DNA from 4 places in the Bacillus sp. 1A genome. Region 1 is predicted to be linked to each of the others. Evidence: a T-box and tRNA genes for the amino acid it is inferred to sense, from the RefSeq annotation. Region 1 holds a T-box; the other regions hold tRNA genes.

Region 1 (7,064 bases):
AAATATTGATTGTAAATCAATAAAAACATTATAGACAGACAAAATATGAATTGCAATCTTTTTTTATTTTAAAATAGTAACCAGTTTTATTTTTTTGCAAGTCCTAATTTAACTTCAACTTCATTTAACGTAGATAAAGCGAGAACAATATGTTGGTCCGCAAGTCCTAAAGCATGTTTAGTATTTTCAATTGTTTCATTGGATGGAGTAGAGTTACTTGCTCCGTCTATAATTAAATCTGCTGCGTTTTTCATAAATTTAGAAGCAGTCTTAAACTCAGTTGTGAAATAAATTAGTTGTTCTTGTATTTGTACTTCCGATATATTTTCTTTAATTTTCACAGTGTCTATTTCGTTCATAATTTTTTCATATTGTTTGGAAATAGCATTCATTGTGACTAATAGTTTATCTCTGTCTACTGAATCTCCGTTCGTGTTAATTTCTTCCCAGGCAGGCAACCAATCTTTTTCGATGATGTCATTATAATTTGTAGTTAATTCATCAATTTTTGGTTGAAATTTAGTTTTAAAAGTTTTTGTATCGATTGTTTCTACGGTAGTTTTTTCGTTATTATTTTTTTCCTTAGTTGTGTAGAAAATCGTACAGGCAATAATAAAAATAGAAATAACAATTGTCCATTTATTAAAAAATAAGTTCTTCAATGGGTAATACCTCCAAAAATAAGTATCTTATAATTATAATATATAACAATAATATTGTTAATAATAGAGAATATAGTCTGGAATTAATTTTAATTATATTTTTTACATACACAAATAATCAAGATTAGTAAAATAATGAAAGTAATATGTGAGAAAAGAGGGTTTTTAGTGAAAATGAATAGAAGAAAACTAGTTTCAAATATTTCAACGGTTGTGTTATTAGTTGGTTTATTTACACTTATATATGTAGACAAAGAATCTAAAATTGAAGATTTTCCAGTACCAATGTCAGCAATTCATATTAACGATGATAAGGAAGAGGAGTATAAATATATAAGTGTAATGCCTATTACAAAGGCTAGTGGATGGGAGAACTTAGGGGGAAACGGACATACTGTTAGTTTTAAAAAAGGGGAGCGGAAGGTAACTGTATTACATTATCCGGGAGAAATTACGTATTATTTATTTGAGCAAAAGATGAATAAGAGAGATAAGCTAAAGTTGTAATTCGTTAAGAGTTACATCTTTTCTTTTGATTCTGAATTATTTGAAATAAAATCAGATAGATGGTTTGATAGATGTAGTGATAAATATGATTAGTTCTCTATGCACATAAAGAGTGCTGAAGAGATCATAAAAACATTATGTAAACTAAAAATATAAGTGGAAGATAAATTATATCCTAAGGGGGAGTTAAAAATGTTACTAAAAACAATCTACTGTAAAGTGGAAGAAGAGAAAAAAGAGTTATTTTCAAAAGCACAAGAAAAATGGCAAGCTATACAGCATCTAGATGGATTTCATGGGCAATTTGGTGGATGGTATGAGGATGAGGCATGTGTATTTACTTTATGGGAAGATAGAAGTGCGTATCAATCATTTATGAATAGTGCACACGATACCATTTATTTAAATAGTAATCAAGAGGATACGTTTCTTTCATGTGAAATTGAATTGTTTCAAACGTTGTATGATATAACTGATATGCCTTTGAAAGACGTTGTTACAGATGGGTCATTTGTAAGAGTTGCAATTTGTGATGTAAAACAACAGAGAGAAAAGCAGTTTTTACATAAACAAGAAACAATTTGGAATAAAGGGATGGAAAATGCAAAAGGGATGTTAGGTGGAGTTGTTGGGAAGTCTTTAAAAAATGAAAATTGTTACATAGAGTTAACTTATTGGAAAGATGAAATGGCGCATCAAAATTATGTAGAAGAGATTTTCCCAGAGTTGTATAAACTAGCTAATATTCATGAGGATTTAAAAGATATAAGAGGTAAACAAGCTATATGTAAGGAAGAGTGGCTTGTATATTAAGTGTACAAAACGTGCATAAATGAATGTATAATAAAGATATTTTCTTATAAACGAGTAATTAATAGAAGACGTTATATACCCTTTCATGTTAATATATTTAAGTTATAATAGAAGGCTTACCCTTTTGTATTGTACGGTAGAAGCAGTGTGAGCTTGAATTTTTTTGAAAAGGATGTGCCTAATTTGCGTATCAATAAATTTATTAGTGAAGCTGGAAAAGCGTCTCGACGTGGAGCAGATAAACTAATTAATGAGAGAAGAGTAATTATTAACGGTAAGGTTGCAAAAATTGGTGACCAAGTAAATCCAGGTGATGATGTACGTGTAAATGGAGAGCAACTTCGTATTGCTCGAGATCACGTATATATCGCTTTAAATAAACCAGTAGGTATTACATGTACGAGTGAAAAAGCTGTAAAAGGTAATATTATCGATTTAGTGAATCATCCATTACGAATTAGTCACATTGGACGTCTTGATAAAGACTCAGACGGTTTAATTTTATTAACGAATGATGGTGATATTGTAAATGAAATTTTACGTGCTGAAAACAAACATGAAAAAGAATATATCGTTTCAGTAGATAAGCCAATTACACCTGATTTTCTAGAGAAAATGGCAGCTGGTGTGAAAATTTTAGGAACGAAAACGCTTCCTTGTGAGGTAACACAGTTATCAAAATATGAATTCCAAATTATTTTAACTCAAGGATTGAATCGTCAAATTCGTCGTATGTGTGAGGCTTTAGGTTATCAAGTATACACTTTAAAGCGTACAAGAATTATGAATATAGAATTAAATAATTTACCTGTTGGACAGTGGAGAGATTTATCGAAGAAAGAGAAACGACGTCTATTTTCAGACTTAAATTACGAACCACAAGATTGGTAAAATTGAGAAGAGGAAACCAAAAATCTATTTTTGGTTTCTTTTTTTATTTAATAAAAAATCATTTTTAAACACTTGCAAAAATAAAATGAATAAGATATAGTAAATAACAATTAATGGATGTACTTTTAAAAGCAAAGAAAAGGACACGAGTTATTTTATCCGGTTATACAGAGAAGGAAGGAAAGCTGAGAACTTCCTAACGCAGAAAAATAACTTACCACCTTAGAGCTGCACTGGGGAAACTAAGTATCTAGTGCCGTGTAAGCGACGTTATCGCAAAAGAAGCCATTATGTTTTTTGTGATGGGAATCTGGGTGGAACCACGGATATAAGCATATTCGTCCCTATTTTAGGGATGAATATGCTTTTTTGTATTCAATTTCATAATAAGCGAAGAAAAGGACACGAGTTATTTTATCCGGTTATACAGAGAAGGAAGGAAAGCTGAGAACTTCCTAACGCAGAAAAATAACTTACCACCTTAGAGCTGCACTGGGGAAATTAAGTATCTAGTGCCGTGTAAACGACGTTACCGTAAAAGAAGCCATTGTATATTTACAATGGGAATCTGGGTGGAACCACGGGTAAAAGCACGCTCGTCCCTATTTTAGGGATGAGTGTGCTTTTTATTATGAAATGGAGAGATGAAAAATGAAAGAACAGATGATTGAAATGAAATTTCCGGATGGAAGCGTTAAAGAATTTGTAAAAGGAATTACTTTAGAAGAAATTGCGGGATCCATTAGCAGTCGTTTAAAAAAGAAAGCAGTCGCAGGGAAAGTAAATGATCAGTTATATGATTTACGCCGAAATATTGAAGGAAATGCGGAAGTAGAAATCGTTACTATAGATTCAAATGAAGGGGTAGAAATTGCAAGACACTCTGCGGCACATATTTTAGCGCAAGCTGTAAAGAGAATGCATGGTAATGTAAACCTTGGTGTAGGACCTGTTATTGAAAATGGATTTTATTATGATATGGATCTTCCGAGTAGTGTAAACGTAGAAGATTTACCGGAAATCGAAAAAGAAATGAAAAAAATTATAAATGAAAATATAAAAATAGAGCGAGTTGAGGTTTCACGAGAAGAGGCAAAAAAACTGTTTCAAGAAATGAATGATCACCTGAAATTAGAATTGTTAGAAGCAATTCCTAGTGGGGAAAGTGTAACACTATATAAACAAGGTGAATTTGTAGACTTATGTAGAGGACCTCATTTACCGTCAACAGGCTATTTGAAAGCATTCCAATTAACTCACGTTTCTGGTGCATATTGGCGAGGTGATAGTAACAATCAAGTGCTTCAGCGTATATATGGTGTTGCGTTCTCTTCTCAAAAAGAATTAGAAGATTATTTACATTTCGTTGAAGAAGCAGCAAAAAGAAATCATCGTAAATTAGGTAGTGAGCTGGAGTTATTTATGTTTTCTGAAGAGGCTCCGGGAATGCCATTTTATTTACCGAAAGGACAAATTATTCGTAATGAATTAGAAGCATTTTTAAGAGAAATTCAAAAAGAGTATAAGTATCAAGAAGTACGTACTCCGTTTATGATGAACCAAGAATTATGGGAGAAATCAGGACACTGGGGACATTACAAAGACAACATGTATTTCTCTGAAGTAGACAATAAAAGTTTCGCATTAAAACCAATGAACTGCCCAGGACATATGTTAATGTTCAAAAATAAATTACACTCTTATCGCGAATTGCCAATTCGTATGTGTGAGTTCGGTCAAGTACACCGACACGAATTTAGCGGGGCATTAAATGGATTATTAAGAGTACGTACTTTCTGCCAAGATGATGCTCATTTATTTGTAACTCCAGAACAAATTGAAGATGAAATTAAATCTGTAATGGCGCAAATTGATTACGTTTATAAAACTTTTGGATTCGAATATGAAGTAGAGCTTTCTACTCGTCCAGAAGATTCAATGGGTGATGATAAGTTGTGGGAGCAAGCAGAAGAGGCATTAGAAAATGTATTACATTCATTGAATTATAAATATAGACTAAATGAAGGTGACGGTGCATTTTATGGACCGAAAATCGACTTCCATATTAAAGACGCTTTAAATAGAAGTCATCAGTGCGGGACAATCCAACTAGATTTCCAAATGCCAGAGAAGTTTGATTTAAATTATATAGATGAGAAGAATGAAAAGAGAAGACCAGTTGTCATTCACAGAGCAGTTTTAGGATCGTTAGACCGTTTCTTAGCGATATTAATTGAGCACTTTGGAGGCTCGTTCCCGGCATGGGTGGCACCGGTTCAAGTGAAGGTCATTCCAGTTTCGAATGCAGTCCATGTACAATACGCAGATGAGATTGCGGATAAATTAGCACAAGCTGGCATTCGTGTGGAAAGAGATGTACGAGATGAAAAGTTAGGATATAAAATAAGAGAAGCACAAATGCAAAAAGTTCCTTATGTTCTTGTTATTGGGGATAAGGAAATGGAGAACGGATCTGTAAATGTACGTAAATACGGTGAAGACCAGTCAGAAGTTATTGAACTAAATGGGTTTGTGGAGAGTATAAAAGAGGAAATAAAAAATAAGAAATAGAGATTGATAATAAAATACACCATTAACATGTATTACTGAATTTAAACTCATTAAAGAACCATAATAAATGATGAAGGGATAGCTTAATCGCTATCCCTTCATCATTTATTGCCATATACTTCACTTCATACCGTTAAATCATTTTCTGATTTTATATTAATGGCTTCTTGTAAGAGCTTTTGGAGAACTGCAGCAAAAACAGCAATCACGATAGAGGAGAAAATAATGATCAATCCAATTGGTATAAAACTTGGAGGATCAATTTTTTTTGCCATAAGATAGTAAAGTGGCATACCTAGTATGTATATGGTACCGATAGTGAGGGCACAGTATTTTATATTTTTTAAAGCCTTTACTGATAATACCGAGAACGCTTTGTTCTTATCAATATAACTTAAAAGTTTAAAAACTTGATACAGAGCGAAGTAAAAAGGTATCGTCGCTACGTACATATCGATTAAAACGAGAGATTTCATATAAGCAATAGCTGGATACAATTCTCCAGCGAAATTCCCGATTTTAGGAACTAAAAATATGCACAATGCAAGTACTACTATACCTATAAAAACAATAGCTAGTTTTAAAAAGAGTGTTGTAACTTGTTTCATAAAAAGCACCTCGTTTATTTAATGACAACATGATTTTATCATATGATTTATCGTTTTAAAATAAAATTATATTGTTTTTTTAACTTATTATTATTGTTATTTATGTATCCTATTAATTTTGATAAAAATAAAAAACTTGCTCATTACAAATGAATCCACCTTATGAAATGGTCTGTAATATTTTTCACCTTACAAAAATGTAAGGTAAATGTAAGCGAAATCGAAGGAACGAGTTTTAGAAAAGTGAGAATATGGAATAGGAAAAAGGTTTACGTAACTCGTGTAATCCTTTCTGATTGAAAAATTTAAAAATTATTAAGGATTTACATGAGAAAAAGATAAGAAATATGTGAGAAATTAATTTTATACAAAAGGGATGGAGTGAAAGAGATGTCAACAAATGTAGTTACTGTAGAAAGTGTAGAAAAAACGTATGGGAAAAGAAATGAGAATCAGTCAAAAGCGTTAAGAGGCGTGTCATTAAGTATTAAAGAAGGAGAATTCGTCGGGATTATGGGTCCTTCTGGATCTGGCAAAACGACACTACTTAATGTGATTAGTACATTGGATCAAGCAACGGGTGGCAGTGTGACAATAGCTGGTACAAATATTACTTCTATGAAGGGGAATGCATTATCTGATTTTCGATCTCAAAAATTAGGATTCATTTTTCAAGATTTTAACTTACTTGAAAACTTATCAATTTATGAAAATATCGCTTTACCACTTTCTCTGCAAGGCGTACCTTCAAGTGAGATTACGGGGAAGGTAAATGAGGTTGCAAAGAAATTAGGGATTACTGAAATTTTAACGAAATATCCAACTGCTGTTTCTGGTGGACAAAAGCAAAGAACGGCGGCAGCACGAGCTTTAGTACATAATCCAGCAATCGTATTAGCAGATGAACCGACTGGTGCGCTTGATAGTAAAAATGCAAAAAGCTTATTAGAAGCGATGCAAGATTTACATGAAAATCACAATGTAAGTATTTTGATGGTTACACACGATGCGT
Region 2 (7,064 bases), 3.8 Mb from region 1:
CATCTGTACCAAAATATTTACCCATTATGATTCGCTCCTTTTTCTGGCTCTTTTTGATTATCTACTGTTGGCTCTTGACTAGTTTCTTTTTCTTTATCTTTATTTTGTTCCTGTTCCGTGTCAGGCTTAGGTTTAGGTTTAGGTTCAGGTTCAGGATTTTTTGGTTTTTCAGTTTGATTATCTTGGTTATTATTTGAATCTGGTTTTTCACCGTTACCCTGTACTTCTTTATCTGGATTTTCTTTCTTCACAATTGTGACTTTGGCACTTTTTTGCTTTGGCTCTATTGAAATATTACCAGGACCGCTCACTTGAATAGAAACATCCTTCGTCCCCGGAGATACATTTTGCAGATTAATGGCTGCTGTTATTTGAGCAGCTGTTATTTTATCTACTATACTTGTTTCTCCTGAAATATCAACGCTTATCTTCCCATCTTGCGGTGAAAGTAGCTGGGCCGTAACATCTTTAGAAAGTCCATTTTTTTGAATTGATATACCATCAATCGTTCTTGTTTTCGTTTGTTTTGTTTTTTGCACTCCTACCGAAACCTTCACTTGATTCGGTTTTGCACTTGTTACACCCTTTGGCAATAAAACAGAGGTATCGAATGTTGTAGACTCTGTCAATTGACTAAGATCTACTTCGACCCCCTCTATCGATTGTATATTATCCAAAATATCTTTTGGACCTGCTATTGTTACTTCTCTCGGCTCAATGCTAATATTTGTAACGGCCAATCCTTCTGGTAAACTCCCCTTTTTCGTATACGTTACAGGAACAGTTTTTTCAGTATTATTGGTCGTAGCTTGCGTCGCCACATTCAATGTTACACTAATTTTAGATGGACTCGTTCTTACATTTAAACGTTTTCCTTCTCTATTGTATAATGTAACTTCGGCTGTTTTTGTAACAGTTTTATTAACACCTTTTAAATCAATATACGCCTTAGCAGATGAAATACTTTCAATTTCTTCTTTCGTCCCAACTACCTCAACAGTATCAGGTTTAATGTTTGATTTTTCAAGAGTTGAACCCGCTGGCATTTGATCCTCATTTGATAATTTTAAGTCTACATGAACGTATTTTCTCGCTTTTTCATGTAGAGTAATTTTAATTGTTGATGGCTGAACTGTTCCTTTCACATCATCTGGAAGCCCGTTCGTTTTCAAAGAAACTTCATAAGTTCCTTTTTCGCTATCTCTCAAATCAACTGGTATATCAAATTGTTTTTTCGCTTTTGCTGTAGCAACTGCTGCTTTTGGGCCCTCTAACTTCACCTTAACGCCCTCTGACGGAATACCACTTACAATATATTTCTCTTCATCATACTTAAGGTTAATGGCATAATTAGTTAAGGTTTCTTTCGCATCATTTGCGAAAGGTAGTATCCCCGATGTCGTATTTTTTTCAGTTAAAGTCGCTGACATAAAAAGCATACACGCCAATAGTAATGAGATCCCTTTTAAAAACCAATGATTCTCCATTAACTTATCCATGACGCTTTCTCCTCCAATTCCATAAAGACGAAGAAGTCGTTTTTTCGCTCGCACTAAATTCAGCTAACAACATATCTTTCAGTTGTTCTGTCTTCAAATCACGATGCAACTTACCATTTTTCGTTAAAGAAATTTGGCCAGTTTCTTCCGACACAACTACTGTAATACTATCAGTAACTTCACTAACTCCCATTGCAGCGCGATGCCTAGTTCCTAGTTCCTTAGAGATAAACGGACTTTCCGATAACGGAAGATAACACGCTGCTGCTTTAATGGTACTTCCTTGCATAATAACCGCTCCATCGTGAAGAGGTGTATTAGGAATGAAAATATTAATAAGTAATTCCGATGATACGTGTGCATTTAGCGGAATACCTGTTTCCACATAATCACCCATACCGGTCTCTTTTGACAAAGTAATTAATGCACCAATTCTACGTTTCCCCATATATTCCGTTGCTTTCGCTATCGCTGTTGCAACGATTTCAGGTTCATCATCCTCATGAGTTCCAACACGCGAAAATAAACTCCCGCGTCCTAGCTGCTCAAGTGCTCTTCGCAATTCTGGCTGAAAAATAATAATAACGGCTAAAAATCCCCACGTTAATACTTGCTCAGTTAGCCAATAAAGCGTATGCAATTCAAGGAAAATACTGATCATCCGAACGACAATAATAACTGTAATCCCTTTTAAAAGTTGAACAGCTTTCGTCCCTCGGATTATGAGAATTAGCTTATATATAATAAACCATACAACGGCAATATCTAATACCGTACTAAGATATTTCAAAATGGTCGTATCTTCAAAAGGCATACTACCCCTTCCTCCTACTTACGAGCAATTCTATCCATATATTGAAATATTGTTTTATGCTCTATCTGTATGTATTTCCAACAACTAGTTAATTATACCATACATGAAACAAACGACAATTACAAACAACCCCCCTTTCGTCTAAATTGGCAAGATGTCAAACATTATTATCGTACAGTATAATATAAATCATTATTATACGCTTATTTTCAAATAAAAAAAGCAACTTCTCAGTTGCTTTTCTTACATTTATTTTAGTTTTTCACCGAATAAAGAACCCATTAAAGCAACTGCCGTTGTTGCCGTTCTGTTTCGCTCATCTAAAATGGTATTTACTTCAACAAACTCAGCAGATGTGACAATATCAGCTTCCGCTAACATTTCCATTGCTAAATGGCTTTCACGATAAGATAGGCCACCAATTACAGGCGTTCCAACTCCTGGTGCATCATGAGGATCAAGACCATCTAAATCTAATGATAAATGTACACCATCAGTATGAGATAAATAAGCGATTGTTTCTTCCATAACAGCCGTCATACCCATACGATCAATCTCGTGCATCGAGAATACTTTAATACCTTCCTCGCGAATAAAGTCTTTTTCTCCTTCATCTAATGCACGTGCACCGATAATTACAACATTCTCTTTTTTCACCTTTGGATATGCCCCGTATAAATCTACAAGCGTTTGATGTCCATACCCTAAACTTGCTGCAAGTGACATGCCATGAATATTTCCAGATGGTGAAGTTTCTTCTGTATTTAAGTCACCATGTGCATCGTACCAAATAACACCTAAATTTTTATAATGTTTCGCAACACCAGCTAATGTACCAATTGCGATACTATGATCACCACCTAATACAAGTGGAAAACGTCCCTCTTCTATAATATGATCCACCTTACTTGCTAATTCGTTACATACAGTTGCAACTTGTGTAAGGTTTCTTAAGTTTGTATTTACATCTGCTTCTTTTTCTCTCTCTATACATATATCTCCTATATCTTTAACGTCATATCCAATTTCTTCAATTCTTTCAATTACGCCTGCATAACGGATTGCACTCGGCCCCATATCTACCCCGCGACGCATCTGTCCTAAATCCATTGGAACTCCAATAACTGAGATTTCTTTTTTCATAGATAGTATCCCCCTTTTATGCCTTCACTAAATATTTTAAATCTTTTATATAGTCTGACTCAACTCGACATTTTTCTGTATGGATATACAAATTATTCACTTATATTCGCTTTAAAAACCAAATTTCAAGACTATTCTATGTATAAAGTTAACTTAATGAAACAACTACCATCATTATTATTAAATAATAATAAAAAACACTCCTACATTTAGAAGTGTTTTTCTGATGCTATTTTCCATACTGCGGCAATATTCTTTGCTGTCATTTCGATATTCTCTTCCGCTACTTTATATGCCTCTTCTAATGTCATAGGACTCGCTGTAATACTAAATACTGCATCGATTCCTTTTTCATGAACAGCTGAATAATTCGGAGATACAGATCCTCCAATAGCAATGACAGGAATACGAAAATGCTTTGCACGCTCCGCAACACCTACAGGGGCCTTTCCATATGCTGTTTGTTCATCTATTCTCCCTTCGCCAGTTATAATTAAATCTGCACCTTCTATATGCTTATTAAAATTTGTATAGTCTAATACAATTTCAATTCCTCTCCGCAAGCTTCCCTTTAACACTGCAATAACAGCTGCTCCCATTCCTCCTGCGGCTCCTGCGCCAGGTATTTCAGCTACGTCGCAAGATAAGTATTGTTTAAGGATATTCGCATAATGCTTTAAATTCTCATCCAGCTCTTTCATCATCTCTGCATTCGCACCCTTTTGCCTCCCAAATACGAAAGATGCTCCCCTTATTCCAACTAACGGATTATCTACATCACATGCTGCTTCTATCTTTATATGCATTAAGCGTGCATCCATGCATGAAAAATCAATAGCGACAATCGAATGTAACGTCCCTCCAGATGGCTCTATTACTTCCCCTTTTCCATTTATAAACCTGACCCCTAAAGCTGACAACATACCTGCTCCGCCATCATTTGTAGCACTTCCGCCAAGTCCTAAAATAATGTGCTCAGCTCCTTCGTCTAGCGCATGTAGTATAAGCTCTCCGGTTCCTTTAGTCGTTGTAATAAGTGGGTTTCGCTTTTTAAGCGGAACGTGTTGTAATCCTGATGCTGCTGCCATTTCAATAAACGCTGTCTTTTTATCTTTAGACATACCGTAAAAGGCTTGTACACGTTCTCTAAGCGGTCCTGTCACATGAAGGGGTATCATTCTTCCATCTGTAGCATCCACAAGTGAATCAACCGTTCCTTCACCTCCATCTCCAATTGGTATTTTTACGTACTCTGTTTTAGGAAAAATTGCTCCAAATCCTCTTTCAATAGCTTCACATACTTTTATAGCTTTTAAGCTTTCTTTATATGAATCAGATGCAATAACAACTTTCACAATTATCCCCCATCCTTTATTTTTACATTTTCTTCATTTTAAACGACAAGTATGAAAGTTGTCTTTTTAAATACAAAAAAAGCTTACATCATATGATGTAAGCTTTTTTATTTAGATGGAGCCTAGCGGGATCGAACCGCTGACCTCCTGCGTGCAAGGCAGGCGCTCTCCCAGCTGAGCTAAGGCCCCTTAGTAATAAAGCGGAAGACGGGATTCGAACCCGCGACCCCAACCTTGGCAAGGTTGTATTCTACCACTGAACTACTTCCGCGAAAATGGTGAGCCATGAAGGATTCGAACCTTCGACCCTCTGATTAAAAGTCAGATGCTCTACCAACTGAGCTAATGGCTCGTAAATGGCTGGGCTAGCTGGATTCGAACCAGCGCATGACGGAGTCAAAGTCCGTTGCCTTACCGCTTGGCTATAGCCCATTAATATTTACTAGTATGGTTATCTTTTCAAAAAAATAAACCCTCTCAGGTTATTTTAAAGAAAATGGTGGAGGGGGGCAGATTCGAACTGCCGAACCCGAAGGAGCGGATTTACAGTCCGCCGCGTTTAGCCACTTCGCTACCCCTCCGACATTTAAAATATATATGGTGGAGGATGACGGGATCGAACCGCCGACCCCCTGCTTGTAAGGCAGGTGCTCTCCCAGCTGAGCTAATCCTCCAAAAGTGGTGACCCGTACGGGATTCGAACCCGTGTTACCGCCGTGAAAGGGCGGTGTCTTAACCACTTGACCAACGGGCCAAAAATTTTAAAACTCTTCCCAAGCTTCCAACCGGGCTTGAACCGGTGACCTCTTCCTTACCATGGAAGTGCTCTACCAGCTGAGCTATGGAAGCATAATGGCTCCGCAGGTAGGACTCGAACCTACGACCGATCGGTTAACAGCCGATAGCTCTACCACTGAGCTACTGCGGAATAATAATAGCCTGGCAACGTCCTACTCTCACAGGGACAAGGTCCCAACTACCATCGGCGCTAGAGAGCTTAACTTCCGTGTTCGGTATGGGAACGGGTGTGACCTCTCTGCCATCATCACCAAACTATGAAGGCATATTCCTTCAAAACTAGATAACATTGCTACATATTATATGGTTAAGTCCTCGATCTATTAGTATTCGTCAGCTCCACATGTCACCATGCTTCCACCTCGAACCTATCAACCTGATCATCTTTCAGGGATCTTACTAGCTTACGCTATGGGAAATCTCATCTTGAGGGGGGCTTCATGCTTAGATGCTTTCAGCACTTATCCCTTCCGCACATAGCTACCCAGCTATGCCCTTGGCAGAACAACTGGTACACCAGCGGTGCGTCCATCCCGGTCCTCTCGTACTAAGGACAGCTCCTCTCAAATTTCCTACGCCCACGACGGATAGGGACCGAACTGTCTCACGACGTTCTGAACCCAGCTCGCGTACCGCTTTAATGGGCGAACAGCCCAACCCTTGGGACCGACTACAGCCCCAGGATGCGATGAGCCGACATCGAGGTGCCAAACCTCCCCGTCGATGTGGACTCTTGGGGGAGATAAGCCTGTTATCCCCGGGGTAGCTTTTATCCGTTGAGCGATGGCCCTTCCATGCGGAACCACCGGATCACTAAGCCCGACTTTCGTCCCTGCTCGACTTGTAGGTCTCGCAGTCAAGCTCCCTTATGCCTTTGCACTCTACGAATGATTTCCAACCATTCTGAGGGAACCTTTGGGCGCCTCCGTTACACTTTAGGAGGCGACCGCCCCAGTCAAACTGCCCACCTGACACTGTCTCCCGGGTCGATAAGACCCGTAGGTTAGAATTTCAATACAGTCAGGGCGGTATCCCACCAGCGCCTCCACCGAAGCTAGCGCTCCGGTTTCAATGGCTCCCGCCTATCCTGTACAAACTGTACCAAAATTCAATATCAGGCTACAGTAAAGCTCCACGGGGTCTTTCCGTCCTGTCGCGGGTAACCTGCATCTTCACAGGTACTATAATTTCACCGAGTCTCTGGTTGAGACAGTGCCCAAATCGTTACACCTTTCGTGCGGGTCGGAACTTACCCGACAAGGAATTTCGCTACCTTAGGACCGTTATAGTTACGGCCGCCGTTTACTGGGGCTTCAGTTCAGAGCTTCGCTTACGCTAACCCCTCTCCTTAACCTTCCAGCACCGGGCAGGTGTCAGCCCCTATACTTCGCCTTACGGCTTCGCAGAGACCTGTGTTTTTGCTAAACAGTCGCTTGGGCCTATTCACTGCGGCTT
Region 3 (7,064 bases), 1.6 Mb from region 1:
GGGCTACACACGTGCTACAATGGACGGTACAAAGAGCTGCAAGACCGCGAGGTGGAGCTAATCTCATAAAACCGTTCTCAGTTCGGATTGTAGGCTGCAACTCGCCTACATGAAGCTGGAATCGCTAGTAATCGCGGATCAGCATGCCGCGGTGAATACGTTCCCGGGCCTTGTACACACCGCCCGTCACACCACGAGAGTTTGTAACACCCGAAGTCGGTGGGGTAACCTTTATGGAGCCAGCCGCCTAAGGTGGGACAGATGATTGGGGTGAAGTCGTAACAAGGTAGCCGTATCGGAAGGTGCGGCTGGATCACCTCCTTTCTATGGAGAATTGATGAACGCTGTTCATCAATATAAGTTTCCGTGTTTCGTTTTGTTCAGTTTTGAGAGAACTATCTCTCATATATAAATGTATGTTCTTTGAAAACTAGATAACAGTGTAGCTCATATTTTTTAATTTTAGTTTGGTTAAGTTAGAAAGGGCGCACGGTGGATGCCTTGACACTAGGAGTCGATGAAGGACGGGACTAACGCCGATATGCTTCGGGGAGCTGTAAGTAAGCTTTGATCCGAAGATTTCCGAATGGGGAAACCCACCATACGTAATGGTATGGTATCCTTGCCTGAATACATAGGGTAAGGAAGACAGACCCAGGGAACTGAAACATCTAAGTACCTGGAGGAAGAGAAAGCAAATGCGATTTCCTGAGTAGCGGCGAGCGAAACGGAACATAGCCCAAACCAAGAGGCTTGCCTCTTGGGGTTGTAGGACATTCTATACGGAGTTACAAAGGAACGAGGTAGACGAAGCGACCTGGAAAGGTCCGTCGTAGAGGGTAACAACCCCGTAGTCGAAACTTCGTTCTCTCTTGAATGTATCCTGAGTACGGCGGAACACGTGAAATTCCGTCGGAATCTGGGAGGACCATCTCCCAAGGCTAAATACTCCCTAGTGATCGATAGTGAACCAGTACCGTGAGGGAAAGGTGAAAAGCACCCCGGAAGGGGAGTGAAAGAGATCCTGAAACCGTGTGCCTACAAATAGTCAGAGCCCGTTAATGGGTGATGGCGTGCCTTTTGTAGAATGAACCGGCGAGTTACGATCCCGTGCGAGGTTAAGCTGAAGAGGCGGAGCCGCAGCGAAAGCGAGTCTGAATAGGGCGTTTAGTACGTGGTCGTAGACCCGAAACCAGGTGATCTACCCATGTCCAGGGTGAAGTTCAGGTAACACTGAATGGAGGCCCGAACCCACGCACGTTGAAAAGTGCGGGGATGAGGTGTGGGTAGCGGAGAAATTCCAATCGAACCTGGAGATAGCTGGTTCTCCCCGAAATAGCTTTAGGGCTAGCCTTAAGTGTAAGAGTCTTGGAGGTAGAGCACTGATTGAACTAGGGGTCCTCATCGGATTACCGAATTCAGTCAAACTCCGAATGCCAATGACTTATCCTTAGGAGTCAGACTGCGAGTGATAAGATCCGTAGTCAAGAGGGAAACAGCCCAGATCGCCAGCTAAGGTCCCAAAGTGTGTATTAAGTGGAAAAGGATGTGGAGTTGCTTAGACAACTAGGATGTTGGCTTAGAAGCAGCCACCATTTAAAGAGTGCGTAATAGCTCACTAGTCGAGTGACTCTGCGCCGAAAATGTACCGGGGCTAAATACACCACCGAAGCTGCGAATTGATACCAATGGTATCAGTGGTAGGGGAGCGTTCTAAGTGCAGTGAAGTCAGACCGGAAGGACTGGTGGAGCGCTTAGAAGTGAGAATGCCGGTATGAGTAGCGAAAGACGGGTGAGAATCCCGTCCACCGAATGCCTAAGGTTTCCTGAGGAAGGCTCGTCCGCTCAGGGTTAGTCAGGACCTAAGCCGAGGCCGACAGGCGTAGGCGATGGACAACAGGTTGATATTCCTGTACCACCTCTTTATCGTTTGAGCAATGGAGGGACGCAGAAGGATAGAAGAAGCGTGCGATTGGTTGTGCACGTCCAAGCAGTTAGGCTGATAAGTAGGCAAATCCGCTTATCATGAAGGCTGAGCTGTGATGGGGAAGCTCCTTATGGAGCGAAGTCTTTGATTCCCCGCTGCCAAGAAAAGCTTCTAGCGAGATAAAAGGTGCCTGTACCGCAAACCGACACAGGTAGGCGAGGAGAGAATCCTAAGGTGTGCGAGAGAACTCTGGTTAAGGAACTCGGCAAAATGACCCCGTAACTTCGGGAGAAGGGGTGCTTTCTTAACGGAAAGCCGCAGTGAATAGGCCCAAGCGACTGTTTAGCAAAAACACAGGTCTCTGCGAAGCCGTAAGGCGAAGTATAGGGGCTGACACCTGCCCGGTGCTGGAAGGTTAAGGAGAGGGGTTAGCGTAAGCGAAGCTCTGAACTGAAGCCCCAGTAAACGGCGGCCGTAACTATAACGGTCCTAAGGTAGCGAAATTCCTTGTCGGGTAAGTTCCGACCCGCACGAAAGGTGTAACGATTTGGGCACTGTCTCAACCAGAGACTCGGTGAAATTATAGTACCTGTGAAGATGCAGGTTACCCGCGACAGGACGGAAAGACCCCGTGGAGCTTTACTGTAGCCTGATATTGAATTTTGGTACAGTTTGTACAGGATAGGCGGGAGCCATTGAAACCGGAGCGCTAGCTTCGGTGGAGGCGCTGGTGGGATACCGCCCTGACTGTATTGAAATTCTAACCTACGGGTCTTATCGACCCGGGAGACAGTGTCAGGTGGGCAGTTTGACTGGGGCGGTCGCCTCCTAAAGTGTAACGGAGGCGCCCAAAGGTTCCCTCAGAATGGTTGGAAATCATTCGTAGAGTGCAAAGGCATAAGGGAGCTTGACTGCGAGACCTACAAGTCGAGCAGGGACGAAAGTCGGGCTTAGTGATCCGGTGGTTCCGCATGGAAGGGCCATCGCTCAACGGATAAAAGCTACCCCGGGGATAACAGGCTTATCTCCCCCAAGAGTCCACATCGACGGGGAGGTTTGGCACCTCGATGTCGGCTCATCGCATCCTGGGGCTGTAGTCGGTCCCAAGGGTTGGGCTGTTCGCCCATTAAAGCGGTACGCGAGCTGGGTTCAGAACGTCGTGAGACAGTTCGGTCCCTATCCGTCGTGGGCGTAGGAAATTTGAGAGGAGCTGTCCTTAGTACGAGAGGACCGGGATGGACGCACCGCTGGTGTACCAGTTGTTCTGCCAAGGGCATAGCTGGGTAGCTATGTGCGGAAGGGATAAGTGCTGAAAGCATCTAAGCATGAAGCCCCCCTCAAGATGAGATTTCCCATAGCGTAAGCTAGTAAGATCCCTGAAAGATGATCAGGTTGATAGGTTCGAGGTGGAAGCATGGTGACATGTGGAGCTGACGAATACTAATAGATCGAGGACTTAACCATATAATATGAAGCAATGTTATCTAGTTTTGAAAGAATATAAAAAACTTGTTGACTTTAAAAGTTAAATAAGTTAAAATGATTCTTGTCTTAAATGAATATAGTCTGGTAATGATGGCAGAGAGGTCACACCCGTTCCCATACCGAACACGGAAGTTAAGCTCTCTAGCGCCGATGGTAGTTGGGACCTTGTCCCTGTGAGAGTAGGACGTTGCCAGGCAAAATGGAGGATTAGCTCAGCTGGGAGAGCACCTGCCTTACAAGCAGGGGGTCGGCGGTTCGATCCCGTCATCCTCCACCATATATGTCGGAGGGGTAGCGAAGTGGCTAAACGCGGCGGACTGTAAATCCGCTCCTTCGGGTTCGGCAGTTCGAATCTGCCCCCCTCCACCATTCTTAATTAATGGGCTATAGCCAAGCGGTAAGGCAACGGACTTTGACTCCGTCATGCGCTGGTTCGAATCCAGCTAGCCCAGCCATTAAGAGCCATTAGCTCAGTTGGTAGAGCATCTGACTTTTAATCAGAGGGTCGAAGGTTCGAATCCTTCATGGCTCACCATTTTAACAAAATATGCGGGTGTGGCGGAATTGGCAGACGCACTAGACTTAGGATCTAGCGCCTTTGGCGTGGGGGTTCGACTCCCTTCACCCGCACTTTTAATAAAATAACTCAAACATGTCTTGCGGAAGTAGTTCAGTGGTAGAATACAACCTTGCCAAGGTTGGGGTCGCGGGTTCGAATCCCGTCTTCCGCTCCAATTTTCAATATGACATGCCGGGGTGGCGGAACAGGCAGACGCACAGGACTTAAAATCCTGCGGTGGGTGACCACCGTGCGGGTTCGACCCCCGCCCTCGGCACCATATGCGCCCGTAGCTCAATTGGATAGAGCGTTTGACTACGGATCAAGAGGTTAGGGGTTCGACTCCTCTCGGGCGCGCTTTTATTAACGGGAAGTGGCTCAGCTTGGTAGAGCACCTGGTTTGGGACCAGGGGGTCGCAGGTTCAAATCCTGTCTTCCCGATATTCCCAAAAACATGGGGCCTTAGCTCAGCTGGGAGAGCGCCTGCCTTGCACGCAGGAGGTCAGCGGTTCGATCCCGCTAGGCTCCACTTTATTTATTATATGTCTCGGAGGTATACCCAAGTTCGGCTGAAGGGATCGGTCTTGAAAACCGACAGGCGGTGAGAATCGCGCGGGGGTTCGAATCCCTCTACCTCCTCCATTTTCTTTTTAAATGGTTTAGATACATATAATAATAAAATTTTTATTTTTTCCTTCATGGAGGTATACCCAAGTTCGGCTGAAGGGATCGGTCTTGAAAACCGACAGGCGGCGAGAGTCGCGCGGGGGTTCGAATCCCTCTACCTCCTCCATTTTTTAAAAAACATTATATTGTCGTGGGGTGGAGCAGCACGGTAGCTCGTCGGGCTCATAACCCGAAGGTCGCAGGTTCAAATCCTGTCCCCGCAACCAAATGGTCCCGTGGTGTAGTGGTTAACATGCCTGCCTGTCACGCAGGAGATCGCCGGTTCGACCCCGGTCGGGACCGCCATTTATGTTGGCTCGGTAGCTCAGTCGGTAGAGCAGAGGACTGAAAATCCTCGTGTCGGCGGTTCGATTCCGTCCCGAGCCACCATTTTTTTATGCCGACTTAGCTCAATTGGTAGAGCAACTGACTTGTAATCAGTAGGTTGGGGGTTCAAGTCCTCTAGTCGGCATCCTTTAGGGGCATAGTTTAAAGGTAGAACTGAGGTCTCCAAAACCTCCAGTGTGGGTTCGATTCCTACTGCCCCTGTAAAAGTGTATGGGCCTATAGCTCAGCTGGTTAGAGCGCACGCCTGATAAGCGTGAGGTCGATGGTTCGAGTCCATTTAGGCCCACCATATATTATTCCGCAGTAGCTCAGTGGTAGAGCTATCGGCTGTTAACCGATCGGTCGTAGGTTCGAGTCCTACCTGCGGAGCCATGGCCCGTTGGTCAAGTGGTTAAGACACCGCCCTTTCACGGCGGTAACACGGGTTCGAATCCCGTACGGGTCATAAAAAAAAGAGTCAGCAATATGCTGACTCTTTTTTATTTTGTGGAATCCTCCTTTATCAACTGATTTTCCTGAAATAAATAAAGGGATTTAGGAAAAGCTATGGTATGTATAAAAAGGAGGAGACAAAAATGACACGAGTGAGAGACTTTATGAGTACTGATGTTGTACATTGTACACCGCTAGACAATGTATATGAGGCTGCTGTAAAGATGAAAGAAGAATCGATTGGATTGATTCCAGTTGTTGAAAATGAGCAAGTTGTTGGGCTTGTTACGGACCGAGATTTAGTTGTTCGTGGGATTGCTGAGAAACATCCTGGATCTAATAAAATTACAAATGTAATGACAACAAACATTGTTTCAGTTTCTCCAGATGAACCTATTGAAAAGGCTACAGAGTTAATGGCACAGTATCAAATTAGACGATTGCCAGTAGTTGAGAGTGGTCAACTCGTTGGGATGTTAGCACTAGGAGATTTAGCTATAAAAGAATCGGCAGATGATCAAGCGGGATTTGCTTTAAGTGAAATATCAGAGCATACGGAATGAAGTGAGACTTTAATTAGTGGAATAAGTTACGTATAAACATCAGATACATTATTCTAGTATATAGGGTTAAGCTAATATGTTAGCATGATGTATCTGAGCCATTATATAATAAGTATACAGTTAGTAATTTCAACAGTTTATTTAAATTTGTCATTCTTAATTTTAAATAAGAGAAAAAATGATATACTGATAGATATAAGTATTATGATAGATTTCGAATATAACAATATTCATTGTTAATGATGTAATAATGGATTAATATTTCCTATGTAGACAAAAGGGAAGGGGAATTATATGAGGGCTGTACAGCGCGATCCAAATTGGAATTTGGTTACAGATACATATATAGAACCAAATAATTTCGCTGAATTATTTTCTTTACTTGTACCTTGTCATCCGAAAGGTGAAGGGAAAGAAAGAACTATATTAGTGTGGAAAGAAAAAGAATTTTATAAAGAAGAAAATTTAGCGGCATTTATCGTATATGGAATGGATAAAGCAAAAAATTTACCACAGTTTCATAAAGATGAAATTCCAACTTTATTACGTATTCTTCGTTTATGCCAAGAGATTGGCTGGTATGAAGAAGCAAATACTTTTATGGTAACTCAAGGACTAGCTGAGTTTGTTCACACTTCATTAGAATATGAAACGTGGGATCTTTTGACACAAGCGGTTGCTTTAAACTATTTAATTATTAAATATCGTATTGGTGAATTAACTGATGAGGATGTAGCAATTTGGGATAGAGTTAAATTTAATGAGAAATGTATAACGGACTGTAAACATTTATTATCCCATAAAGAAGTATTAGAATTTACATTCTTTTATATGTGTAAGAGAGCTAAATCTCTATCAAAAGAGCAATTAAATAGTGATATGATGAGTCTAGCGATGTATTGTAATACGTTTGTATATGACTTATATACACATGACTTATTACGAAAATATCGTAAGTGTACAGACTTCCTATCATACTATGGACCTAGTCAAGCGGTGTTAGCTTGTCAAAGAGCTGTACTTTCTCAAATTTCAGATCGATTAGACCCACTCAAGACTACTCATGTAGATGATTATTTATATG
Region 4 (7,064 bases), 2.5 Mb from region 1:
AAGTGTTAGATACGACAAAAACAATTGTCAATGATGAAGTGATTGAAGTACCAGAAGAAACTGGATCCATTGCATTCGGTAAATACTATCAAAAAGACGGGGAATCAATTGAACAAAAACGAAAAATTAAAATTGAAAACCGCAATAAACAAGAGAAGAAAGAATTTAAAACAGAAATTTCTTATACACCAGCTTCTTCTGCTATTAACGACGCTACCGCAAACGGTGTAAAAATTTCTACTTCTGAAACAATTACGATTGATGCTGGTAAATCTGATGAAATTGAAGCAAAAATTAATATTCCTGCTGGTGCAAAGCAAGGTCGATATGAAGGATATATTCATATTACAAACACGAAAAATAAAGAAGAAACGTATCAAATTCCGTTCTCTATTCGTGTGTCAGAGCCTGGTATTGAAAATGCACTATTATCAAGAAAATCAATCTCAACTGATACATCTACATTCAATCCCTACCGTGAATCATATGTTCACGGGGCGTTCCAATTAAATAGCGAACTTGAAACGTTAGATCTTATCGTGAAAGATTCGAAAACAAATAAAGCTCTCGGTTTCCTTGGAACGTTAAACACGAGTGGACTACAAACGGATGTGTACTACTACTTAGATTCATTCTTTAACGGAAAAGTGTATCCTTTCACAAATGATCCAGCAAAACCAATTGGTGATGAGAAAATCGACTTACCTGAAGGAGATTACACAATTGAATTTGTTGGCTACGATAAAGCCGGGAAGGCACGTGTGAAAGGCGATTACGTCGTAATTGATAATACACCACCAGAAGTGAAATTAACTGGATTACAGCCTGGTATTTATGAATTAAATGAAGAAAACTATACAGTAGAAGACGGTAAAAAAGCACTATGGATTAAAGGAAATGTATATGATTCTAACGTTGACTACTTAAGAGGAAAAGGATTAAACATTACGCAAGAAGCGAACGGCGTTATGTACTATGACTATTCTCCATACTTGCACAAGTTTTTACCTATTACTGAAAATGGTGACTTTAAAGTTGGTATTACACCTGATTCCTTTAAAACTGAAGGTCCAATGAACACAGGCGTATATATTTTCGATTATGCAACTGCAGGTCCTGACTATCCAAGCGGTGTAAATAACTATTGGTTTATTCCGCAAGGTGCTCAATATGCGAAAGCTAGTTATGATAAAAAAGAATTATATAAAGATGATGAGTTCACTGTGACACTAAACGCCAAACATGTGAAACAATTTGTATCTGGAGAATTTAACGTAAAATTCCTAGAGAAGAACTTCAAATTTGCAAATGCGAAATTGAATCCTGCTTTTGAAAAACTCCTTTCTGAAAAAGGGGTAACCGCAAAAGTGAATGAACCGAAACTAGAAGAAGGTTCTGTTACAGTAGGCGGAGCTATCGATGATAAAAACTTCGCCGGATTAGATGGTGACTTCCCGTTCATTGATATAACTTTCAAGGTAGAAAATGATGAGTTTTATGAAGCAAATGCTCAATTAGATTTACCAGTGTTCGTTTACTGGAAACAAGGTGAATCAGAGCCAAACAGAATGCGTGTACTTCAAGATCAAACATTCTCAGTTATGTCTTTAAACTCAAAAGTAGAAGGAAATATTAAACCTGGTGCATTCTTAAATGAACGTGGATATTTAGATGAGAAATTCGATTATACAAAGCTTGGTGTAAAAGTATATGCAACGGATTCTTACCGTCATAAGTTTGAAGGCTCACTTGATAAATACGGTTACTTCAAATTGAATGGACTTCCTGTTAATACACGTGATTATAACTTATACGTGGAGGTTCCAGGACATTTAACAAGCCGACTAACTACAAAACTAGGTACTGAAAAAGATGGTAAGCTGCTTGGTCAATATTATTATGCACGACCTGACGAAAATCTTGCTGGCGATGTAAATGCTGATAAAGTAATTGATATAAAAGATGCTGAAATTATCGCTAGCAACTATGGTAAAAAAGGACTATCTGTGAAAGACGGCGACCTTAACAAAGATGGCATTGTCGATGAAAAAGATATTCGTTTCGTTGAAAAGAACTTCTTGAAAAAAGGTCCAGATGCATCTAAATCACAAATACCTGTTGAAAAATCAAAAAGCGGTACACTGGCAGATATTTTAAAGAAATTAGGATTAACACCTAAAAAATAATAATAAAGAGCACTCTATATAAAGTAGAGTGCTCTTTTCTATAAACGACCCTTATCCAGCAAAAGGGGTATATTGGGGATATACAAGGGAAACCGGAAAAGGAATTTATAGTGAACTACTCGCCACTTAGCAAAGCTTGAAGTGGTAGCTTCTCAGTTCCACGACGAAAGTAACCTTTCGTCTCCCTGAGCGTTACTTCGGGGCGTTCCACCCCTAGATGTCCAACGATTGGACGCTCTCTTTATACGGTTGATATTTTACGCAGGAACCGAATGGCTTGGTTTTCGCACGCTATTTTCTTCCTGCAACCTTCTATATCAAGTTATCAAAGAACTTCATATAGCTAGTTTATCAAAAGTTTTTGGCTATGCCAAACCGAAATTCATCTCCCACCTATCACTGGGCTATCGCCCTTCATGCGCCTCTGGAAAGAGAATTCTTTCGGTAAATCCTTTAAATTATATAAAAACTCAGAGGTAGGAAGCAGTTTCCCGCCTCTGAATTATTTAGCAATTATTATAGTACTGGTGCCATTGTTTCTTTTAATACTTTTACAGAATGAGCGAATTTCGCTTTTTCATCTTCATTTAGCTCAAGTTCTACGATTTCACGTACACCTTCGCGGTTAATAACAGCTGGAACACCTACGAAAGCATCTTTCTCACCGTATTGTCCTTCAAGGTATGCAGATACAGTTAATACACTGTTCTCGTTGCTTAAGATTGCTTTAGTTACACGAAGTAGTGACATACCGATTCCGTAGTAAGTTGCACCTTTACGCTCGATGATATGGTAAGCTGCATCACGTACGTTTTCGAAGATTTTGTCTAAGTCTTCTTGTTTGTACTGTTCATTGTTAGCTAAGATTGTTTCTAGTTTTTGTACACCGATAGTAGCGTGGCTCCATACTGGAAGTTCAGTGTCACCGTGTTCACCAACGATGTAAGCATGAACGTTACGTGGATCTACATCTAAGTAGTCACCTAACATGTAACGGAAACGAGCAGAGTCTAAAGTAGTACCAGAACCGATTACGCGCTCTTTTGGTAAACCAGATTCTTTCCAAGTTACGTAAGTTAAAATATCAACTGGGTTAGTTGCGATTAAGAAGATTCCATCGAATCCGCTATCCATAATACCGCGAACGATTTGTTTAAAGATTTTTGTGTTTTTCTCAACTAAATCTAAACGAGTTTCACCTGGCTTTTGTGGTAATCCAGCAGTGATAACAACTAGATCTGCATCTTTACAATCTGCATAGCTACCGCTCCAAACTTTTGTTGGTGATGGAGAGAATGGTACCGCATGGCTTAAGTCCATTGCTTCCCCTTCTGCTTTTGCTTCATTAACATCTACTAATACGAATTCTTCAGCTACACCTTGGTTGATCATTGAGTAAGCGTAACTACAACCTACAGCTCCTGTTCCTACTAATACTACACGATTGATACCTTTTTTCATGGTAATTTCCCCTCTCTATTGTTCACATATATTTTTTTATGATTGTTTAAGTAATTAATTAAAATACTAATTTAATGTTGTTTAACTTCTTTACATTCATATTGTAGCACGTATTATTGTGAATTACTTCACAAATTATGACCTATTTGTGAACTTTTTCACATAGAGTGTAAAGTTGATGGAATAGGTGTGGAATCCATTTCAATGGAGGCGTTTTCTTTAGATTGTGAAAGGGATTTTCTTACGTTTTTGTCGGTAAGTGAAATTATATCGGCGATTATTTTCATATATCAACGATTTTTAGAATATATCTACCGTAACTCAAAATATATCAACGATTCGACAAGGAATATCGACTTACCGACAAAACTCGACAATAATGACAACATAAAAAAAGCTGTCTCCAGTAGATCACCCCTATTGAGAGACAGCTTCTTCTATATATTATTTATTTTCCACAGTAGCTCCCGGATGTATTTTCATCGGTTTCTCCAAGTGTAGGAGGCTACAGCCATACAGCTGGGGTAAAAGTTCAACTTGAGTATCATTTGTTAGATAGATAGTTCCTTCATATTCATACAGGTCCAAATAAACAACATGATTGTATTTACGGCTCTCTATGTACCCCACTGCAACAGCGAATACTTCATATTTCTTCTATTGCATAAAAAAGCAGACTATCAAAAGTCCACTTTTACACAACAAAAAAGAGATAGCAGATTATGCTATCTCTTTTAGTATGACCCGTACGGGATTCGAACCCGTGTTACCGCCGTGAAAGGGCGGTGTCTTAACCACTTGACCAACGGGCCAATTCTGGCAGAGAAGAAGGGATTCGAACCCTCGCACCGCGTTCGCGATCTACTCCCTTAGCAGGGGAGCCCCTTGAGCCACTTGGGTACTTCTCTATAATATGGCTCCGCAGGTAGGACTCGAACCTACGACCGATCGGTTAACAGCCGATAGCTCTACCACTGAGCTACTGCGGAATAATTATGGTGGGCCTAAATGGACTCGAACCATCGACCTCACGCTTATCAGGCGTGCGCTCTAACCAGCTGAGCTATAGGCCCATAATTGAAAAGCGGGTGAAGAGAATCGAACTCTCGACCAGAGCTTGGAAGGCTCTTGTTTTACCACTAAACTACACCCGCATTAAATTGTAAATGGTGAGCCATGAAGGATTCGAACCTTCGACCCTCTGATTAAAAGTCAGATGCTCTACCAACTGAGCTAATGGCTCATTTTGAAAGTGGTGCCGACTAGAGGACTTGAACCCCCAACCTACTGATTACAAGTCAGTTGCTCTACCAGTTGAGCTAAGTCGGCTTGCGACTTCAAAATGGTGGCTCGGGACGGAATCGAACCGCCGACACGAGGATTTTCAGTCCTCTGCTCTACCGACTGAGCTACCGAGCCTTTATGTAAAAAAATGGCGGTCCCGACCGGGGTCGAACCGGCGATCTCCTGCGTGACAGGCAGGCATGTTAACCACTACACCACGGGACCATTTGGTTGCGGGGACAGGATTTGAACCTGCGACCTTCGGGTTATGAGCCCGACGAGCTACCGTGCTGCTCCACCCCGCGATGATAAAATATTAATTTAGAAAAAATGGAGGAGGTAGAGGGATTCGAACCCCCGCGCGACTCTCGCCGCCTGTCGGTTTTCAAGACCGATCCCTTCAGCCGAACTTGGGTATACCTCCGAGATATAAAGCTTTAGTGGTGGACCTTGTAGGACTCGAACCTACGACCGGACGGTTATGAGCCGTCTGCTCTAACCAGCTGAGCTAAAGGTCCTTTATGGTAGCGGCGGAGGGGATCGAACCCCCGACCTCACGGGTATGAACCGTACGCTCTAGCCAGCTGAGCTACACCGCCATAAAAGATATTAAAATAAGTGGAGCCTAGCGGGATCGAACCGCTGACCTCCTGCGTGCAAGGCAGGCGCTCTCCCAGCTGAGCTAAGGCCCCATGTTTTTGGAAAATCGGGAAGACAGGATTTGAACCTGCGACCCCCTGGTCCCAAACCAGGTGCTCTACCAAGCTGAGCCACTTCCCGTTAATAAAAGCGCGCCCGAGAGGAGTCGAACCCCTAACCTCTTGATCCGTAGTCAAACGCTCTATCCAATTGAGCTACGGGCGCATATGGTGCCGAGGGCGGGGGTCGAACCCGCACGGTGGTCACCCACCGCAGGATTTTAAGTCCTGTGCGTCTGCCTGTTCCGCCACCCCGGCATGTCATATTGAAAATTGGAGCGGAAGACGGGATTCGAACCCGCGACCCCAACCTTGGCAAGGTTGTATTCTACCACTGAACTACTTCCGCAAGACATGTATGAGTTATTTTATTAAAAGTGCGGGTGAAGGGAGTCGAACCCCCACGCCAAAGGCGCTAGATCCTAAGTCTAGTGCGTCTGCCAATTCCGCCACACCCGCATATTAATTATTCAAAGAAAAAATGGGGCGACTGATGGGAATCGAACCCACGAATGCCGGAGCCACAATCCGGTGCGTTAACCACTTCGCCACAACCGCCATGATTTTCTGGTGCCGACTAGAGGACTTGAACCCCCAACCTACTGATTACAAGTCAGTTGCTCTACCAATTGAGCTAAGTCGGCTAAATGGTGGAGGATGACGGGATCGAACCGCCGACCCCCTGCTTGTAAGGCAGGTGCTCTCCCAGCTGAGCTAATCCTCCATTTGCCTGGCAACGTCCTACTCTCACAGGGACAAGGTCCCAACTACCATCGGCGCTAGAGAGCTTAACTTCCGTGTTCGGTATGGGAACGGGTGTGACCTCTCTGCCATTATTACCAGACTGTATTCATTTAAGACAAGAATCATTGTAACTTATTTGACTTTTAAAGTCAACAAGTTTTTTATATTCTTTCAAAACTAGATAACATTGCTTCATATTATATGGTTAAGTCCTCGATCTATTAGTATTCGTCAGCTCCACATGTCACCATGCTTCCACCTCGAACCTATCAACCTGATCATCTTTCAGGGATCTTACTAGCTTACGCTATGGGAAATCTCATCTTGAGGGGGGCTTCATGCTTAGATGCTTTCAGCACTTATCCCTTCCGCACATAGCTACCCAGCTATGCCCTTGGCAGAACAACTGGTACACCAGCGGTGCGTCCATCCCGGTCCTCTCGTACTAAGGACAGCTCCTCTCAAATTTCCTACGCCCACGACGGATAGGGACCGAACTGTCTCACGACGTTCTGAACCCAGCTCGCGTACCGCTTTAATGGGCGAACAGCCCAACCCTTGGGACCGACTACAGCCCCAGGATGCGATGAGCCGACATCGAGGTGCCAAACCTCCCCGTCGATGTGGACTCTTGGGGGAGATAAGCCTGTTATCCCCGGGGTAGCTTTTATCCGTTGAGCGATGGCCCTTC

Evidence for each region. A T-box is a leader RNA that pairs with one kind of tRNA and senses whether it is charged. The one in region 1 lies ahead of thrS (threonine--tRNA ligase), so its partner is inferred to be a tRNA-Thr.
Region 2: it has a tRNA-Thr gene. The T-box ahead of thrS (threonine--tRNA ligase) is inferred to sense a tRNA for this amino acid. The anticodon was not compared.
Region 3: it has a tRNA-Thr gene. The T-box ahead of thrS (threonine--tRNA ligase) is inferred to sense a tRNA for this amino acid. The anticodon was not compared.
Region 4: it has a tRNA-Thr gene. The T-box ahead of thrS (threonine--tRNA ligase) is inferred to sense a tRNA for this amino acid. The anticodon was not compared.

The regions. Positions count from the first base shown of each region.
Region 1 covers NZ_JBQYLZ010000001.1:4,206,655-4,213,718, reverse strand. Annotated here, with positions in the region: gene ACUN0F_RS21565 (hypothetical protein) at 87-662, opposite strand; gene ACUN0F_RS21560 (hypothetical protein) at 795-1,169, shown strand; gene ACUN0F_RS21555 (YdbC family protein) at 1,362-1,982, shown strand; gene rluF (23S rRNA pseudouridine(2604) synthase RluF) at 2,166-2,873, shown strand; T-box leader at 2,999-3,222, shown strand; T-box leader at 3,258-3,480, shown strand; gene thrS (threonine--tRNA ligase) at 3,525-5,444, shown strand; gene ACUN0F_RS21540 (DUF2975 domain-containing protein) at 5,570-6,052, opposite strand; gene ACUN0F_RS21535 (ABC transporter ATP-binding protein) at 6,443-7,064, shown strand, end outside.
Region 2 covers NZ_JBQYLZ010000001.1:425,191-432,254, forward strand. Annotated here, with positions in the region: gene glmM (phosphoglucosamine mutase) at 1-25, opposite strand, end outside; gene ACUN0F_RS02225 (CdaR family protein) at 18-1,499, opposite strand; gene cdaA (diadenylate cyclase CdaA) at 1,492-2,313, opposite strand; gene rocF (arginase) at 2,563-3,456, opposite strand; gene ACUN0F_RS02240 (glycerate kinase) at 3,666-4,811, opposite strand; tRNA gene ACUN0F_RS02245 (tRNA-Ala) at 4,928-5,000, opposite strand; tRNA gene ACUN0F_RS02250 (tRNA-Gly) at 5,011-5,082, opposite strand; tRNA gene ACUN0F_RS02255 (tRNA-Lys) at 5,088-5,163, opposite strand; tRNA gene ACUN0F_RS02260 (tRNA-Gln) at 5,169-5,243, opposite strand; tRNA gene ACUN0F_RS02265 (tRNA-Tyr) at 5,309-5,392, opposite strand; tRNA gene ACUN0F_RS02270 (tRNA-Val) at 5,410-5,485, opposite strand; tRNA gene ACUN0F_RS02275 (tRNA-Glu) at 5,491-5,565, opposite strand; tRNA gene ACUN0F_RS02280 (tRNA-Thr) at 5,588-5,660, opposite strand; tRNA gene ACUN0F_RS02285 (tRNA-Asn) at 5,665-5,739, opposite strand; rRNA gene rrf (5S ribosomal RNA) at 5,749-5,864, opposite strand; rRNA gene ACUN0F_RS02295 (23S ribosomal RNA) at 5,913-7,064, opposite strand, start outside.
Region 3 covers NZ_JBQYLZ010000001.1:5,830,662-5,837,725, reverse strand. Annotated here, with positions in the region: rRNA gene ACUN0F_RS30005 (16S ribosomal RNA) at 1-324, shown strand, start outside; rRNA gene ACUN0F_RS30000 (23S ribosomal RNA) at 470-3,391, shown strand; rRNA gene rrf (5S ribosomal RNA) at 3,493-3,608, shown strand; tRNA gene ACUN0F_RS29990 (tRNA-Val) at 3,614-3,689, shown strand; tRNA gene ACUN0F_RS29985 (tRNA-Tyr) at 3,698-3,781, shown strand; tRNA gene ACUN0F_RS29980 (tRNA-Gln) at 3,793-3,867, shown strand; tRNA gene ACUN0F_RS29975 (tRNA-Lys) at 3,872-3,947, shown strand; tRNA gene ACUN0F_RS29970 (tRNA-Leu) at 3,962-4,042, shown strand; tRNA gene ACUN0F_RS29965 (tRNA-Gly) at 4,072-4,146, shown strand; tRNA gene ACUN0F_RS29960 (tRNA-Leu) at 4,163-4,251, shown strand; tRNA gene ACUN0F_RS29955 (tRNA-Arg) at 4,255-4,328, shown strand; tRNA gene ACUN0F_RS29950 (tRNA-Pro) at 4,339-4,412, shown strand; tRNA gene ACUN0F_RS29945 (tRNA-Ala) at 4,428-4,500, shown strand; tRNA gene ACUN0F_RS29940 (tRNA-Ser) at 4,521-4,613, shown strand; tRNA gene ACUN0F_RS29935 (tRNA-Ser) at 4,672-4,764, shown strand; tRNA gene ACUN0F_RS29930 (tRNA-Met) at 4,788-4,864, shown strand; tRNA gene ACUN0F_RS29925 (tRNA-Asp) at 4,868-4,943, shown strand; tRNA gene ACUN0F_RS29920 (tRNA-Phe) at 4,952-5,027, shown strand; tRNA gene ACUN0F_RS29915 (tRNA-Thr) at 5,037-5,109, shown strand; tRNA gene ACUN0F_RS29910 (tRNA-Trp) at 5,116-5,186, shown strand; tRNA gene ACUN0F_RS29905 (tRNA-Ile) at 5,198-5,274, shown strand; tRNA gene ACUN0F_RS29900 (tRNA-Asn) at 5,283-5,357, shown strand; tRNA gene ACUN0F_RS29895 (tRNA-Glu) at 5,359-5,430, shown strand; gene ACUN0F_RS29890 (CBS domain-containing protein) at 5,561-5,980, shown strand; gene ACUN0F_RS29885 (DUF3965 domain-containing protein) at 6,275-7,064, shown strand, end outside.
Region 4 covers NZ_JBQYLZ010000001.1:1,680,145-1,687,208, reverse strand. Annotated here, with positions in the region: gene ACUN0F_RS08515 (S8 family serine peptidase) at 1-2,186, shown strand, start outside; gene ACUN0F_RS08510 (L-lactate dehydrogenase) at 2,703-3,647, opposite strand; partial or broken gene ACUN0F_RS08505 (IS4 family transposase) at 4,112-4,276, shown strand; tRNA gene ACUN0F_RS08500 (tRNA-Glu) at 4,388-4,459, opposite strand; tRNA gene ACUN0F_RS08495 (tRNA-Ser) at 4,465-4,555, opposite strand; tRNA gene ACUN0F_RS08490 (tRNA-Asn) at 4,562-4,636, opposite strand; tRNA gene ACUN0F_RS08485 (tRNA-Ile) at 4,644-4,720, opposite strand; tRNA gene ACUN0F_RS08480 (tRNA-Gly) at 4,731-4,801, opposite strand; tRNA gene ACUN0F_RS08475 (tRNA-Lys) at 4,815-4,890, opposite strand; tRNA gene ACUN0F_RS08470 (tRNA-Thr) at 4,901-4,976, opposite strand; tRNA gene ACUN0F_RS08465 (tRNA-Phe) at 4,991-5,066, opposite strand; tRNA gene ACUN0F_RS08460 (tRNA-Asp) at 5,081-5,156, opposite strand; tRNA gene ACUN0F_RS08455 (tRNA-Met) at 5,160-5,236, opposite strand; tRNA gene ACUN0F_RS08450 (tRNA-Ser) at 5,263-5,355, opposite strand; tRNA gene ACUN0F_RS08445 (tRNA-Ile) at 5,373-5,449, opposite strand; tRNA gene ACUN0F_RS08440 (tRNA-Met) at 5,454-5,530, opposite strand; tRNA gene ACUN0F_RS08435 (tRNA-Ala) at 5,551-5,623, opposite strand; tRNA gene ACUN0F_RS08430 (tRNA-Pro) at 5,638-5,711, opposite strand; tRNA gene ACUN0F_RS08425 (tRNA-Arg) at 5,722-5,795, opposite strand; tRNA gene ACUN0F_RS08420 (tRNA-Leu) at 5,799-5,887, opposite strand; tRNA gene ACUN0F_RS08415 (tRNA-Gly) at 5,904-5,978, opposite strand; tRNA gene ACUN0F_RS08410 (tRNA-Leu) at 6,008-6,088, opposite strand; tRNA gene ACUN0F_RS08405 (tRNA-His) at 6,112-6,187, opposite strand; tRNA gene ACUN0F_RS08400 (tRNA-Thr) at 6,198-6,273, opposite strand; tRNA gene ACUN0F_RS08395 (tRNA-Val) at 6,278-6,353, opposite strand; rRNA gene rrf (5S ribosomal RNA) at 6,358-6,473, opposite strand; rRNA gene ACUN0F_RS08385 (23S ribosomal RNA) at 6,575-7,064, opposite strand, start outside.